Regions from separate parts of the Faecalimonas nexilis genome, predicted to be linked through region 1. Evidence: a T-box and tRNA genes for the amino acid it is inferred to sense, from the RefSeq annotation. Region 1 holds a T-box; the other regions hold tRNA genes.
What was found. The T-box of region 1 lies ahead of thrS (threonine--tRNA ligase). A T-box ahead of a tRNA ligase gene usually reads a tRNA of that ligase, here a tRNA-Thr.
Positions count from the first base shown of each region.

Region 2: it encodes a tRNA-Thr, which carries the amino acid that the T-box ahead of thrS (threonine--tRNA ligase) is inferred to sense. The anticodon was not compared.
Region 3: it encodes a tRNA-Thr, which carries the amino acid that the T-box ahead of thrS (threonine--tRNA ligase) is inferred to sense. The anticodon was not compared.

Region 1 covers NZ_AP029189.1:810,141-815,450, forward strand. The annotation lists gene thrS (threonine--tRNA ligase) at 91-2,055, opposite strand; T-box leader at 2,184-2,390, opposite strand; gene AC6I5B_RS03935 (Tex family protein) at 2,547-4,700, shown strand; gene AC6I5B_RS03940 (MurR/RpiR family transcriptional regulator) at 4,703-5,310, shown strand, end outside.
Region 2 covers NZ_AP029189.1:1,541,912-1,547,221, forward strand. The annotation lists gene rnhB (ribonuclease HII) at 1-135, shown strand, start outside; gene AC6I5B_RS07770 (YraN family protein) at 172-525, shown strand; gene pgeF (peptidoglycan editing factor PgeF) at 536-1,387, shown strand; gene AC6I5B_RS07780 (mechanosensitive ion channel family protein) at 1,397-2,311, shown strand; tRNA gene AC6I5B_RS07785 (tRNA-Thr) at 2,383-2,455, shown strand; gene AC6I5B_RS07790 (HAD family hydrolase) at 2,561-3,352, shown strand; gene AC6I5B_RS07795 (ABC transporter permease) at 3,418-4,215, opposite strand; gene AC6I5B_RS07800 (ABC transporter ATP-binding protein) at 4,208-4,975, opposite strand; gene AC6I5B_RS07805 (epoxyqueuosine reductase QueH) at 5,094-5,310, shown strand, end outside.
Region 3 covers NZ_AP029189.1:2,119,462-2,124,771, reverse strand. The annotation lists gene cysS (cysteine--tRNA ligase) at 1-1,389, shown strand, start outside; gene AC6I5B_RS10855 (Mini-ribonuclease 3) at 1,374-1,823, shown strand; gene rlmB (23S rRNA (guanosine(2251)-2'-O)-methyltransferase RlmB) at 1,833-2,585, shown strand; gene sigH (RNA polymerase sporulation sigma factor SigH) at 2,602-3,216, shown strand; tRNA gene AC6I5B_RS10840 (tRNA-Thr) at 3,529-3,601, opposite strand; gene AC6I5B_RS10835 (glutamine--tRNA ligase/YqeY domain fusion protein) at 3,891-5,310, shown strand, end outside.

The DNA.
Region 1 (5,310 bases):
TTTGTATGAAGTATACCATAACTTCTTATAAAAAACAAGAAAACCGAGCATACTCTGTTTCTGCTCGGCTCCTTGTTGATAAAAATTAATTTATTTCTGATCTTCCTGCACTTCGATTTTACGAATCTCTTTTGTGCGGATTTCTTTACAAATATCATTGATAAATGTATCCAAAGGTTTTTGGCCTTCATCGCCTAAATATCTGCTTCGTACAGATACAACGCCTTCTTCTTCCTCTTTTGCTCCGACAACAAGCATGTAAGGAACGCGATCGAGACGTGTCTCACGAATTTTGTAACCAATTTTTTCAGCACGTTCGTCAACTGTGCATTTTACGCCGTTGCCACGTAATTCGTTAGCAACTTTGTTTGCATAATCGTGATATTTCTCTGAAATAGGAAGTACACGAACCTGTTCTGGACAAAGCCATGTCGGGAATAAGCCGGCATATTTTTCAATCAGCCATGCAAGTGTTCTCTCGTAGCATCCCATTGCAGTACGATGGATGATGTATGGACGTTTCTTTTCGCCGTCTTTGTCTACAAATGTCATGTCAAAACGTTCTGCAAGGAACATATCCAACTGAATTGTAATCATAGTATCTTCTTTGCCGTAAACATTTTTTGCCTGAATGTCAAGTTTTGGTCCGTAGAATGCAGCCTCACCTGTCTCTTCTGTGTAGTTGATTTCAAGATGGTCTAACATTTTACGCATAACATCTTCTACTTCATCCCACATTTCTCTTGTTCCAAGATATTTATCCATATTGTCAGGATCTGCAAGAGAGAGACGATATGTTACATCTTCTTCCACACCGAGTGTTGTCAGACAGTATTTTGCAAGATCGACACAGCCTTTGAATTCATCTTCTACCTGATCAGGGCGGATCACAAGATGTCCTTCAGAAATTGTAAACTGTCTTACACGAGTCAATCCGTGCATTTCTCCGGAATCTTCATTTCTGAATAAAGTAGAAGTCTCACCGTAACGGCATGGCAGATCTCGGTAGCTCTTCTGGCTTTGTTTATATACATAATACTGGAAAGGGCATGTCATCGGACGAAGTGCGAATACTTCTTCGCCTTCTTTTTCTTCATCTCCAAGAACGAACATTCCTTCTTTATAATGTCCCCAGTGATCGGAAATGACATATAAATCTTTTTTTGCCATAAGCGGTGTCTTTGTTCTCATATAACCGCGGCGTTCTTCTTCATCTTCAATCCATCTTTGCATTGTCTGGACCATAGCAGCACCTTTTGGCATCAAAAGAGGAAGTCCCTGTCCGATGACATCAACAGTTGTGAACAGTTCCATCTCACGGCCAAGTTTGTTGTGGTCGCGCTTTTTGATGTCTTCCAAATGTTCCATATGTGCTTTTAATTCATCTTTTTTCGAATACGCAGTTCCGTAAATACGAGTCAGCATTTTATTGTTTTCATTTCCTCTCCAGTAAGCACCGGAAGAAGAAATCAGTTTGAATGCTTTGACACCTTTTGTGCTCATCAAGTGAGGTCCGGCGCAAAGATCAACAAATTCACCTTGTCTGTAGAATGAAATCACAGAATCTTCAGGAAGATCGTTGATCAATTCCACTTTATAAGGTTCCCCTTTTTCTTCCATAAGTGCGATCGCTTCAGCACGAGGAAGTTCGAAACGTTCAATTTTAGCACCTTCTTTGATGATCTTTTTCATCTCTTTTTCAATTGTCTCTAAATCTTCGTTTGAAAATGGTGCATGTTCAAAATCATAATAGTATCCAGTATCGATGGAAGGTCCGATTGCAAGTTTTGCCTCCGGATATAATCTCTTTACTGCCTCTGCAAGAACATGAGATGCCGTGTGACGAAGTGCGGCAAGCCCTTTCTCGTCGTTTGCAGTCAAAATGTTCAGTTCACAGTCTTCTGATACAACTGTTCTTAAATCTACAACTTCTCCATTTACCTCTCCGGCGCAAGCTGCTCTCGCAAGCCCCTCGCTGATATCAAGTGCAATTTCATATACTGATTTGCTCTCTGCATATTCCTTTACGGAACCATCTTTTAATGTAATTTTCATAATAATCATCTCTCCTTTTTTAATTTGGGGACGTAGGAAAATTGAATTTTACTACGTCCCTAATTGACAAATGCCCTGTCCCTAAACGTAAAATGAAACGAAAAAAATCCCTTGTAATGAATTTCATTACAAGGGACGAGTTCTCTTTACTCGCGGTTCCACCCAAATTGTACTGGCAAATACCAGAACCACTCAACTGATTATAACGGAATCACCGGACTGTTTTGCAGCCACTCCGAGGTAGTTTTCAGATGTTTCCGCAATAAGAGGCTTCCAGCCTGCGACCTCTCTCTCTGTATCCTTTCACATCTTACTCGTCTCATCAACGTGTTTTCTGTTTCTATATCCCCTATTATAACATTGGAAAATGATTTGTCAATGACTGGATTTTTGGATATAATAGTTACAGTTCACATATCAGTCGATCGCAAAAGCAGCATAGAGAGTGTGAACAATAATGTATCATGCGTAGAACAGAGAGGATTTTAGAAATGGATATAAATCAAAAAATAACAGAAGAGCTTGGCGTGAAAGAATGGCAGGTGGAAGCGGCTGTAAAGTTAATCGATGAGGGAAATACGATTCCGTTTATTTCCAGATACCGTAAAGAGGCAACTGGTTCGTTAAATGATGAGCAGCTTCGAAAATTATACGAAAGACTGATGTATCTTCGAAATTTGGAAGAGAAAAAAGAGCAGGTGCTTGCGACAATTGAAGAGCAGGGGAAACTGACAGAAGAATTGAAGTTGCAGATTCTTGCAGCAGAGACACTGGTGGTTGTGGAAGATTTATACCGCCCATATAGACCAAAACGAAGAACGAGGGCGACAATCGCAAAAGAAAAAGGGCTTGAACCTCTGGCAGCGCTGATCACGCTGCAAAAGACAAAAGTCCCGATAGAAGAAGCAGCAAAATCTTATATTTCGGAAGAAAAAGAGGTAAAGACGGCGGAGGAAGCAATCAATGGAGCGAAAGATATCATTGCAGAATATATTTCCGATGAGGCGGATTACCGCATCTATATCCGAGATCTGACTGCGAAACAAGGAAAAATTACTTCAATAGCGAAGGATGCACAGACAGAATCCGTGTACGAGATGTACTATGAATTCGAAGAGCCGATTACAAAACTTGCCGGACACCGTATTCTTGCATTGAATCGTGGAGAAAAGGAAAAGATATTGACTGTGAAGGTGGAGGCTCCGGAAGAACGAATTTTGCAATATCTGGAAAAGAAAGTCATTTCTTCAGATAATGTGTATACAACACCGATTTTACAGGAAGTAATTGAAGACAGCTATAAGCGCTTGATAGCGCCGGCGATTGAGCGTGAGATCCGAAGTGATCTAACAGAAAAAGCAGAGGACGGCGCGATTGAGGTTTTTGGAAAGAACTTGGAACAACTTTTGATGCAGCCGCCGATTGTTGGACAGGTTGTGCTTGGGTGGGATCCTGCATTTCGTACCGGATGTAAGCTTGCAGTAGTAGATGCAACCGGAAAAGTGCTGGATACGACTGTTATTTACCCGACTGCACCGACTACTCCTCAGAAGATTCAGGCAGCAAAAGAGACACTGAAGAAACTGATTCGAAAATACGGAATTACGTTATTTTCAGTTGGAAATGGAACGGCCTCCAGAGAATCAGAGCAGATTATTGTAGAATTATTCAAAGAGATTCCGGAGAAAGTGCAATATATTATCACAAACGAGGCGGGGGCTTCCGTATATTCCGCAAGCAAACTTGCAACAGAAGAATTCCCGAACTTTGATGTAGGACAAAGAAGTGCGGCGTCAATTGCGAGACGTCTCCAGGATCCGCTTGCAGAACTTGTGAAGATTGATCCGAAATCTATCGGTGTCGGACAGTATCAGCATGATATGAATCAGAAAAAATTAAGCGAAGCGCTGTCCGGTGTTGTGGAAGACTGTGTAAATAAAGTCGGAGTGGATCTAAATACTGCATCTGCACCGCTTTTAGCTTATATTTCCGGCATTTCCAATGCGATCGCAAAAAATATTGTCACATACAGAGAAGAAAATGGAAGCTTTACGAGCAGAAAGCAGCTTTTAAAGGTGGCAAAATTGGGGCCGAAAGCGTTTGAGCAGTGTGCCGGATTTATGAGAATTCAGGGTGGAAAAAATCCGCTTGACGCGACAAGTGTGCATCCGGAAAGTTACGAGGCGGCAGAAAAACTGCTAGAAAAACAAGGGTTTACAACAAAAGATATCACAGGAGGAAATTTGCAGGGACTTTCCAAATCAATTAAAGATTATAAAAAACTTGCAGAAGAACTCGGCATCGGAGAAATTACGCTGCGCGACATTGTAAAAGAATTGGAAAAACCGGGACGTGACCCGCGTGATGAGATGCCAAAACCGATTTTAAGAACTGATGTCCTGGAGATGAAAGATCTGACAGAAGGCATGATTTTAAAAGGAACCGTCCGAAATGTCATCGACTTTGGAGTATTTGTGGACATCGGAGTGCATCAGGATGGTCTTGTACACATCTCGCAGATTACAGACAAAAAATTTATCAAGCATCCATTGGAAGTGGTAAGTGTCGGAGATATTGTAGATGTAAAAGTGATGAGTGTGGATGTGAAGAAAAAACGAATTCAGTTGACGATGAAAGGAATATAAAAATGTTCTCGTATGAAACCATTCAGCTTTTTAATGACTTAGAGCTGGTCATTTACAATTACATTATGAAAAACAGTAGTCAGGTACAGTACATGACAATTCGGGAATTAGCAGACGCGGTTCACGTCAGCACTTCATCGATTATGCGATTCTGCAAGAAAGCAGGATGTGATGGATATGCGGAATTTCGGGTGAAATTTAAATTGTACTTGGAGAGCAGAAAGGAAATTCAGCCACAGAATGATTTGAGTGAGCTGCTGCATTATTTTCAGGGTGTTCATACGAGTGCATTTGAGGAGCAGATTTCCAGAGCGGTTGATATGGTCAGAGGAGCGCAGCAGGTAATTCTCATCGGAGTTGGTTCATCAGGAACACTTGCCAGATATGGCGCCAGGTATTTTTCAAATGTGGGAAAATTCAGTCAGTATATTGATGATCCGTACTATCCAATTTCCAGAGACACGTATATTGACACGGTTGTGATTGCGCTATCAGAGTCGGGTGAGACCAGACAGACAATCGAGATGACAGAAAGTTTCAAACGTCATCAGTGTAAGATTTTAAGTATCACAAACAAGGATTCTTCCACATTGTCTAAAATTTCGGACAT
Region 2 (5,310 bases), 730 kb from region 1:
CAGTATGATGATGTGCTGCCTGGATATGGATTTGCGAGTAACAAAGGATATGGTTCTGCGGAACATATCACGGCGTTGAAAACGCTTGGAGCTACACCGATTCATAGAATGAGCTTTATTAAAAATTTTGTTTGAGACTGAAGTGTTAAGTTATAATAGAAGAGATATATAGTGGAAAATAGACGAAAAATAGGAACGAACTATGAGAGGCTTGCAGGAAAATATCTGGAAGCACACGGATATCAGATTATAGAATATAATTTCAAATGCAATGCAGGGGAAATTGACATCATTGCAAAAGATCAGGAGTATCTTGTCTTTTGTGAAGTGAAATACAGAAGGACGGCGAGAGCAGGTTACCCGATGGAAGCAGTATCACTGGCGAAGCGGCGAAGAATTTCAAAGTGTGCACAGTATTACGTTTATAAAAATCAGTGGCATGAGATGCCGTGCCGTTTTGATGTGGTAGGTATTTTGGGAACAGAAGTACAGCTTTTAAAGAATGCATTTGATTTTGTGGAGTGAAAGATAGAATATGAGTATAGGGTTTTCATATAAAAACGATGAAAAAATTTTTACGGAAAAAGTAGAAAATGGTGTTCCGTATTTGGAATACCCACTTCTGGCAGACACCGGATTGGTCCGTCATGGATTTTCGACAAGACTTGGGGGCGTCAGCGAAGGTGTTTGCAGTACGATGAATTTAAGCTTTTCAAGAGGGGATGACGAGTCGGCTGTCCGGGAAAACTATCGGAGGATGGCAAATGCAATCGGTGTAGAGGATGATAGTTTTGTGTTTTCCATGCAGACACACACGACAAATATTCGCGTTGTCACGTCAAAAGACAAGGGAAAAGGCTTGACTACACCGCTTGACTATTCGGATGTGGATGGTCTTGTGACAGATGAACCGGGACTTTGTCTGACAACATTCTATGCGGATTGTGTCCCTTTGTTTTTCTTGGATCCGGTGAAAAAAGTGATCGGTCTAAGTCATTCCGGTTGGAGAGGAACTGTCGGGAAAATAGGGAAAAAGACAGTGGAAGTGATGCGAAGCGAATATGGATGTCATCCAGAAGATATCTTGGCGGCAATCGGACCGTCTATCTGTCAGACGTGTTATGAAGTAAGCGAGGACGTCATTGATGCGTTTAGACAAAATTTTCACCAGCAGTACTGGGAGAAACTGTTTTATAGGAAAACAAATGGCAAATATCAACTGAATCTTTGGAAAGCAAATGAGTTGATATTGGAGGAAGCTGGGATTTTGAAAACACATTTGGCTGTGACGAACTTGTGCACGTGCTGCAACCATGAACTGTTGTTTTCACATCGGGCATCCAATGGAAAGAGGGGAAATTTAGCAGCATTTTTGGCATTGAAATAGGAGGTATATATGATATTACTGGCAGATACAGTAGGAGATGGGGCAGTTACAAAAGAAGTGACGGAAGCTACATCGGAGGCAGTACAAGAAGTCGGAAAGTTTGCGGAATATGTGAATGATAATATTCCGGAACTGATTGGTTTTGGAGTGCGCGTGCTTCTTGCGCTGGTTGTATTTTTTATTGGAACAAAAATTATCAAGCTGCTTCGGAAGATTGTCAGACGCTCTTTACAAAAATCAACGGTAGACAAAGGAGTAGAGCAGTTTGTCGATTCGATGTTAAAGTTTGTATTGTATATTATTTTGATTTTTTCAATTGGAAGTAATTTTGGCATCGACACGACATCGGTAGCGGCATTGCTGGCATCCGGAGGTGTGGCAATTGGTCTTGCTCTGCAAGGCGCACTATCGAACTTTGCAGGCGGTGTTTTGATTTTGATTTTGAAACCATTTGTAGTGGGAGATTATATTATTGAAGACACGAATAAGTGTGAAGGTACTGTAAAAGAAATCCAAATTTTTTATACAAAACTTTCCACTGTTGACAACAAGACTATTGTAATTCCGAATGGTGCATTGGCAAATAACAGTCTTACCAATGTGACTGCAAAGAATGAGCGGAGAATGGATCTTTTGATAGACATATCCTACGAAGCAGATCTTAGAAAGGCAAAACAGTTGATTGAGCAGATCCTAATGGAAGAGGAAGCGGTATTAAAAGAGGAAGAAGTGTTAGTGTTTGTAGATAGTCTTGGGGCAAGTTCTGTAGTGATTGGAACAAGATCATGGGTGAAGACGGAGGAGTATTGGCCGACGAGATGGAGGCTGCTAGAAAGAATTAAGCTGACAATGGACGAAAATGGTATTGAAATACCTTATCAGCAGATGACTGTGCATTTACCGAAAGAAGAGGCTAAACAGTAAATTTTTGAAAAAAGTGTTGCATATTTTTGAAAATGCGATATAATAAAGCTTGTGATTTGTTTTAATCACTTGCTGAAATAGCTCAGTTGGTAGAGCACTTCACTCGTAATGAAGGGGTCGTCGGTTCAAGTCCGATTTTCAGCTGACTAGATTAGAAGTACCGTAACTTCAAGGGAAATCAGTATTTCCAAGAGGGTGCGGTACTTTTTTGTTTAAATGTTTACATGAATGGAGAAGGAGGCAAACAATATGAGTCGAAAAATGCTTTTTTTTGACATTGACGGAACACTTGTGGCAGAGGGAACACATTACCTTCCACAAAGTGCGGTGAATGCAATTCGCAAGGCAAGAGAAAATGGGCATTTGGTGTTTATCAATACGGGACGAACGAGATTTAGTATTGATGATTTTTTAGAAGAGATAGGTTTTGATGGTTATGTCTGTGGATGCGGAACGGCAATTTATGTTGGAGAAAAGACGATTTTTAAAAATACACTTACAAAAGAATATTGTAGGGAAATTATTAAGATGTTAAGAACATGCAATATCACAGCGGTGTTTGAGGAGGAAAATCGTGTGTTCTTTGATGAAGAGCTTCCAGATCATAAAATTCTTCATGATTTAAGAGCAAGGTTCGGTACGAAAGCATTTGATATTCCAAAGTCGCTGGAAGATGGAGAAATTTTATTTGATAAATTTGTAGTATGGGTGAATACAGTGAGTGACTATAAGATGTTCTACAACTATATTTCAGAGAAATTTGATTGTATAGACAGAGGCGCTGGAATGTATGAGATTGTTCCAAAGGGGATTTCGAAAGCGTCCGGTATTCAGATGCTTATGGATTATTATGGAATTTTGCTGGAAGATTGCTATGCGTTTGGAGACAGCACGAACGATCTTCAGATGCTTCAGTTTGTACCAAACAGTGTTGCGATGGGGAATAGCATGAAAGAGATTTTTCCATATTGTGCGTACCGGACTGCAGATTTGGAAGATGACGGGATCGAAAAGGCATTAAGACATTATGGAATTATTTAAAAAATAAGATGAAAAAACAGAGTGCAAGAAGTTGCAGAAATACTTCTTGCACTCTATTTTGATAGTTAGAACTTTTTTAAATACCATTTTTCCAACAGATTAATCAAAGCATACAGCCCCATAGCCATAATACACAAAAGTACAATTGACATGAGTAGCCAGTCTAGCTTAAAGACCTGACTGGAGTAGATAATCAGGTATCCGAGACCATTTCTTGCCGCCAGAAATTCTCCGATAATGACACCCACAAGACATAGACCGATATTGACTTTCATATTGCTGATGATAGCGGGAATGGAGCTTGGCAGTACTACTTTCATCAGTGCATGGAATCTGTTCCCGTGGAGCGTGTAGATCAGTTTGATTTTTTCTTTGTCAGCGTTGATAAATGTTGTGTATAGGTTCAGGATGCTTCCAAAAATTGCGACAGACATGCCGGCGACAATGATTGTAGTGCGAGTTGCACCAAGCCACACAATTAAAAGTGGTGCAAGCGCAGATTTTGGCAGACTGTTTAAAACGACAAGAAACGGTTCTAATATTTCGGAGAGTTTTGGACTGAACCATAAAAGAATTGTCACAAGAAGACTGCACAAAATGACGAGAAAAAAGCTGACAAGTGTCTCGTAAAGTGTGACTGTGATGTGCAGAAAAATACTTTTATCACAGACCATAGACCAAAAACAGGCTGCCACTTTTGAAGGACTGCTGAAAATAAAGGAATCAATAAATCCTTTTGAGGCAGTGAATTCCCAAATTCCCAAAAACAAGATGAGAATGAGAAAACGGGAACTGTGAACAATGCGCTTATGCTGTCTCTTTTTTTGCAGAAAATTTTGTTGGGAGACAGAAGTCTCACTCATTGCGGTTCAACTCCTTCCAAATGAGATTAAAATAGGTTTTGAATTCGGGTGCATTTCGTCTGTGGAGCGGCGTGTCTTCTTCGAGAGAGAAGGACAAAGGGATTGTCTGTTGTACGGTGGCAGGTCTTTCGGAGAGAACGATTACCCGGTCTCCCAGGCTGATTGCCTCGGAAAGATCATGTGTGACGAGGATGGCTGTTTTTTGTTCTTTTTTGATAATCTGTCCAATGTCATCTCCTACAGTGAGCCGAGTCTGATAATCAAGAGCTGAGAAGGGCTCATCTAATAGAAGAAGATCCGGTTCCAACACGAGAGTACGGATTAAAGCAGCGCGCTGTCTCATGCCTCCGGACAGTTCAGATGGTCTTGCGTTTGCGAAAGATTCCAGACCATATTGTTCCAACAACTGATGTGCTTTTCTGCGTGTGCGGGCGGTGAGCATATGCTGGATTTCTAAACCTAGAATGACATTGTTATAAATCGTTCGCCATTCAAACAGATGATCTCTTTGTAACATGTATCCAATATTTGTAGTGCTTTCTTTTAATTGTTTTCCATTGATTAGTATTGTTCCGCTTTCCGGAACGAGCAATCCTGCAATGAGTGACAGCAACGTGGATTTTCCACAGCCTGAAGGACCGACAATGCTTATGAATTCCCCCTTTTTCAGGAAGAAAGAAAGGTCTTTTAGTGCAGGTGTTTCTCCTTCTGTATTATGATAAGAATGACTGATGTTTTTCAGTTCAAGAACATGTTCCATAATGCGCCTCCATTTCATATATATCTATTTTATGTGAAAAGGGGAAAAGGGTGCTTGCTAGAAGTAAGAGAAAATAGTATAATCAAGCCTGTGAGGTTACGTGGAAAAGGTGAAAAAGATGAATTATCAAAAAGAACTGGAAAAGCTGATTGTAAAGCTTGAAAAAGAAGAAAAAGTGCCGAGGCTTTTGCTGCACAGCTGCTGTGCACCATGTAGCAGTTATGTCTTAGAGTATTTGAGCAATTATTTTGACATTACTGTTTTCTATTATAATCCTAATATTTTTCCGGAAAGTGAATATACAAAAAGGATTTTAGAACAGCAGATGCTGATCG
Region 3 (5,310 bases), 1.3 Mb from region 1:
TTATCAAGAAGAAAAGAAGAATTTATTCCGTTGGAAGAAGGAAAAGTTAAGATGTATGTCTGCGGTCCGACGGTATACAATTTTATCCATATCGGAAATGCAAGACCGATGATTGTATTTGATACAGTGAGACGTTATTTTGAGTACAAAGGCTATGATGTGAACTTTGTATCAAACTTTACAGACGTCGATGATAAGATTATCAAAAAAGCGATTGAGGAAGGTGTATCTGCAAATGAGATTTCGCAGAGATACATTGCAGAATGCAAAAAAGATATGGCTGGGATGAACGTGAAGCCTGCCACAAAGCATCCGCTTGCAACAGAAGAAATCTGTGGCATGATCGAGATGATTCAGGAATTGATCGATAAGGGGTATGCTTACGAAAAGAATGGTACGGTGTATTTCCGCACAAGAAAGTTTGATGAGTATGGAAAGCTTTCTCATAAGAATTTGGATGATCTGCAGTCAGGAGGACGCTCTCTGTTAGTGTCAGGGGAAGCTGAAAAAGAAGACCCATTGGATTTTGTTCTTTGGAAACCGAAAAAAGAAGGAGAGCCGGCGTGGGAGTCGCCTTGGTGCGACGGACGTCCTGGATGGCATATTGAGTGTTCTGTGATGTCGAAAAAATATCTCGGAGATCAGATTGACATCCATGCGGGAGGGGAGGACCTTGTATTCCCGCACCATGAAAACGAGATTGCACAAAGTGAGGCGGCAAATGGAAAAGAGTTTGCAAGGTATTGGATGCACAATGCATTTTTAAATATTGATAACCGTAAGATGTCAAAATCGCTTGGTAACTTCAGAACAGTGAGAGAGATCAGCGAACAGTATGACCTTCAGGTGCTTCGTTTCTTTATGCTGAGCGCACATTACAGAAGCCCGTTGAACTTTAGTGCTGATTTAATGGAAGCATCAAAAAATGGTCTCACACGTATCGTGACCGCTGTGGACAATCTGAAACATTTGGAAAATGCAACTTCGGCTGAGGCGATGACAGATGTGGAGAAGGAAACCTTCGAAAAGACGAAAGAATTCGTGGAAGGCTTTGAGACGGCGATGGAAGATGATTTTAATACTGCCGATGCAATTGCTTCTATTTTTGAACTTGTAAAATTTGCAAATACGACTGCGACAGCAGAAAGTTCAAAAGAGTATTTGAAAGGACTTCATGATCTGATTGTGAAGCTGGCAGATGTACTTGGATTGATCGTAGAAAAAGAAGAGGAGCTGCTTGCGGAAGATATTGAAAAGCTGATCGAGGAGCGCCAGGCGGCGAGAAAAGAAAAGAATTTTAAACGTGCAGATGAGATTCGTAACGAGTTGTTGGAAAAAGGAATTATTTTAGAGGATACACGTGAAGGAGTAAAATGGAAAAGAGCATAGGGTTTGAATTTGATTCCTATATGCAAGAAGTTTTTCAAATGAAAGAGGTGGATGTTAACAGTTATTCACCTCTTACATTGGCATATATAGGAGATAGTATATACGATTTGATTATCAAAAGCCTTGTGATCAATCAAGGCAACCGCCAGGTGAATAAGCTGCACAAGGAGACCAGCATGTATGTTCAGGCGTCCACCCAGTCTCTCATGATGCGCGCGATGCAGGAAGAGCTGACAGAAGAAGAACATGCTGTTTACAAGCGTGGAAGAAACGCAAAATCGGTATCTCCGGCAAAAAATCAATCGATTACCGATTATAGAAGAGCAACCGGATTCGAGGCGTTGCTCGGATATCTGTATTTGAAAAAAGAATGGAAACGAATGTTGGATTTGGTGAAAATCGGTCTGGACAGTTTGAAAGAAAAAGAAGTGTAGGAGGCTTATATGAGCGAAGAGATAAAGGTAGAAAATTTGATGGTTGAGGGACGCAATGCAGTGATTGAGGCATTTCGCTCCGGTAAACCTGTGGATAAGCTGTTTGTGCTTGACGGCTGTCAGGATGGTCCGGTCCGCACAATTATCAGAGAGGCGAAAAAACATGATACTATCATTAATTTTGTGACAAAAGAACGATTGGATCAGATTTCTGAGACAAAGAAACATCAAGGTGTGATTGCATATGCAGCGGCCTATGAGTATTCAGAAGTGGAAGACATGTTGGAACTGGCAAAGAAGAAGGGCGAAGATCCGTTTTTGATTTTGCTTGATAACATTGAAGATCCACATAATCTTGGTGCGATCATCCGTACCGCAAACCTTGCAGGGGCACATGGCGTGATCATTCCAAAGAGACGTGCAGTCGGGCTTACAGCTACTGTTGCAAAGACATCTGCGGGAGCGCTTAATTATACTCCGGTCGCAAAGGTGACAAATCTCGCAAAAACAATGGAAGAGCTGAAAGAAAAAGGGTTATGGTTTGTCTGTGCAGATATGGGCGGCGAATCCATGTACCGACTGAATCTGACAGGTCCAATCGGGATGGTTATTGGAAATGAAGGAGATGGAGTAAGCCGGCTTGTGAAAGAAAAATGTGATTTCATCGCATCTATTCCGATGAAAGGTGACATTGATTCTTTGAATGCATCTGTGGCGGCAGGTGTATTAGCATATGAGATTGTAAGACAGCGTTTGCAGTAGTTTTAGGAGAAAAAGAATGTCTGATTATGGAAAAATGACAGATGAGCAGCTAATCTGCAATCTGCGGGCAGGGGAACAGGAAATTACCGATTATGTCATGGATAAGTATAAATTTCTTGTGAAGAAAAAGGCGAAAGAGATGTATCTTCTCGGTGGGGAAAACGATGACTTGATTCAGGAGGGGATGATCGGACTTTTCAAAGCGGTGCGTGATTATGACAGTGAGCAGGGAACGTCCTTTGCAAGTTTTGCGGATCTTTGTATATCAAGACAGATGTACAGTGCAATCAAAGCGTCTCAGAGGCAGAAACATATGCCGTTGAACTCTTACATTTCCCTGTATGAGCAGGGAGAGGATACACAGGAAGAAAAACAGCAGCCTCTGATCGAGACGATTCAGACAATGAAAGACAATAATCCAGAGGAGTTGTTCCTGAATAAAGAATATCTGCAGATGATTGAGCAGGAGTTAAAACAAAGGTTGAGTGATCTGGAAAATCGGGTACTGCATTTGCATTTGTTGGGAATCGATTATCAGACGATTGCAAAGCTTTTGGATAAAAGCCCGAAATCCATTGATAATGCACTGCAGCGAATTAAAGCGAAAATGGCAGGGATTGTGCAGATATAGAAGCTACCCGGCGAAATATGTATTACAGAATAGCGCTACACTTTGCGGGTGTGGCGCTATTTTTGCGTTTGTTGTTAGTTACAAGGGTAATCACTGCACAAAGCATAGCAATAAAGGAAAACAAATCAGACCATGTTACCATAAGCACCAACCCCCTTTCTACTGGGTGGCTGGCATAGCACCTCATCAGCTCCCTGGGTAAGTATACTATTACCAATGTACAGTATTTCTTATATTGTAAAAAATCGTGGAATTTTGAATTTGATATGATAAAAAGAAAAGAACCATTGAAAAATCAAAGGTTCTGAGTACAGCTGCTGGCGGGACTTGAACCCGTGACCTCCGCCTTACCAAGGCGACGCGCTACCGACTGCGCCACAGCAGCATATATTTTTACAACAAATTTATATTACTATAGCTTGTTTCATCTGTCAATGTTATTTTTAGTAAAAAATTTTCGAAGTGAAACCATTTTAGGGAATTCGCTGTCTAATAGATGAAGACAATTTTATGGAGCATGGATGTACCTACGTGAAAGTTACAGAGAAATCATAGCAAAATGCAGATTACGTGTTGTTCCAAACTTTATTTTATGGTATCCTATAGAATAAAGTGAATCTTCTGTGAAGTGGTCTTGGATTTTACGGAAGAAGAATAGATAGTGGAGGAATGACATGGAAAACGAAGTAGTTTCAAAAAATTTTATAGAACAGGAAATTGAAAAAGATTTAAGAGAAGGTGTATATGATACGGTATGCACAAGATTCCCGCCGGAGCCGAATGGATATCTTCATATCGGACATGCAAAATCTATTTTGCTGAACTATGGATTGGCACAGAAATATAACGGTACATTCCATATGCGTTTTGATGATACGAATCCAACAAAAGAGAAAGTGGAATTTGTAGAGTCTATTAAAGAAGATATCAAATGGCTTGGAGCAGACTGGAAAGACAATCTGTTTTTTGCATCAGATTATTTTGACCAGATGTATGAATGTGCTGTGAAATTAATCAAAAAAGGAAAAGCATATGTATGTGATCTGACAGCGGAAGAGATTCGCGAGTACAGAGGAACTTTGACAGAACCGGGAAGAAACAGCCCGTACCGTGAACGTACGGTGGAAGAGAATTTAGAGCTGTTCGAGGCGATGAAAAATGGAGAGTTTGAAGATGGGGAGAGAGTGCTCCGTGCAAAAATCGATATGGCATCACCGAACATCAACATGCGTGACCCGATCATTTACCGTGTGGCACATATGACGCATCACAATACAGGTGATAAATGGTGTATTTACCCAATGTACGATTTCGCACATCCGATTGAAGATGCGATTGAGAAAATCACACATTCTATCTGTACATTAGAGTTTGAAGATCACAGACCACTGTATGACTGGGTTGTAAGAGAATGTGAGTTTGAACCGGCACCAAGACAGATTGAGTTTGCAAAATTATATTTGACAAATGTGGTGACAGGAAAGAGATATATCAAAAAATTAGTCGAAGACGGTATTGTAGATGGATGGGATGATCCAAGACTTGTATCAATTGCGGCACTTAGAAGACGTGGATTTACACCGGAATCATTGAAGATGTTCGTAGATCTCTGCGGAGTGTCTAAGAGCAACAGCTCTGTGGACTACGCAATGTTAGAATACTGTATCCGTGAAGATTTGAAGATGAAAAAATCACGTATGATGGCAGTGCTTGATCCGATCAAGCTGATCATCGACAATTATCCGGAAGGACAGGTTGAATATTTGGATGTGGCAAATAATTTGGAAAATGAAGAATTAGGATACCGTAAAGTACCTTTCTGCAGAGAGCTTTACATTGAGAGAGAAGACTTTATGGAAGAGCCACCGAAAAAATATTTCCGTTTGTTCCCAGGAAACGAAGTGCGCCTGATGCATGCGTATTTTGTAAAATGTGAAAGCTTTGTAAAAGATGAAAACGGTAATATCACAGAGATTCACTGTACGTATGATCCAGAGACAAAATGTGGAAGTGGATTTACAGGAAGAAAAGTAAAAGGTACGATTCACTGGGTACCAGCTCCATATGCAGTGAAAGCAGAAGTACGTCTTTATG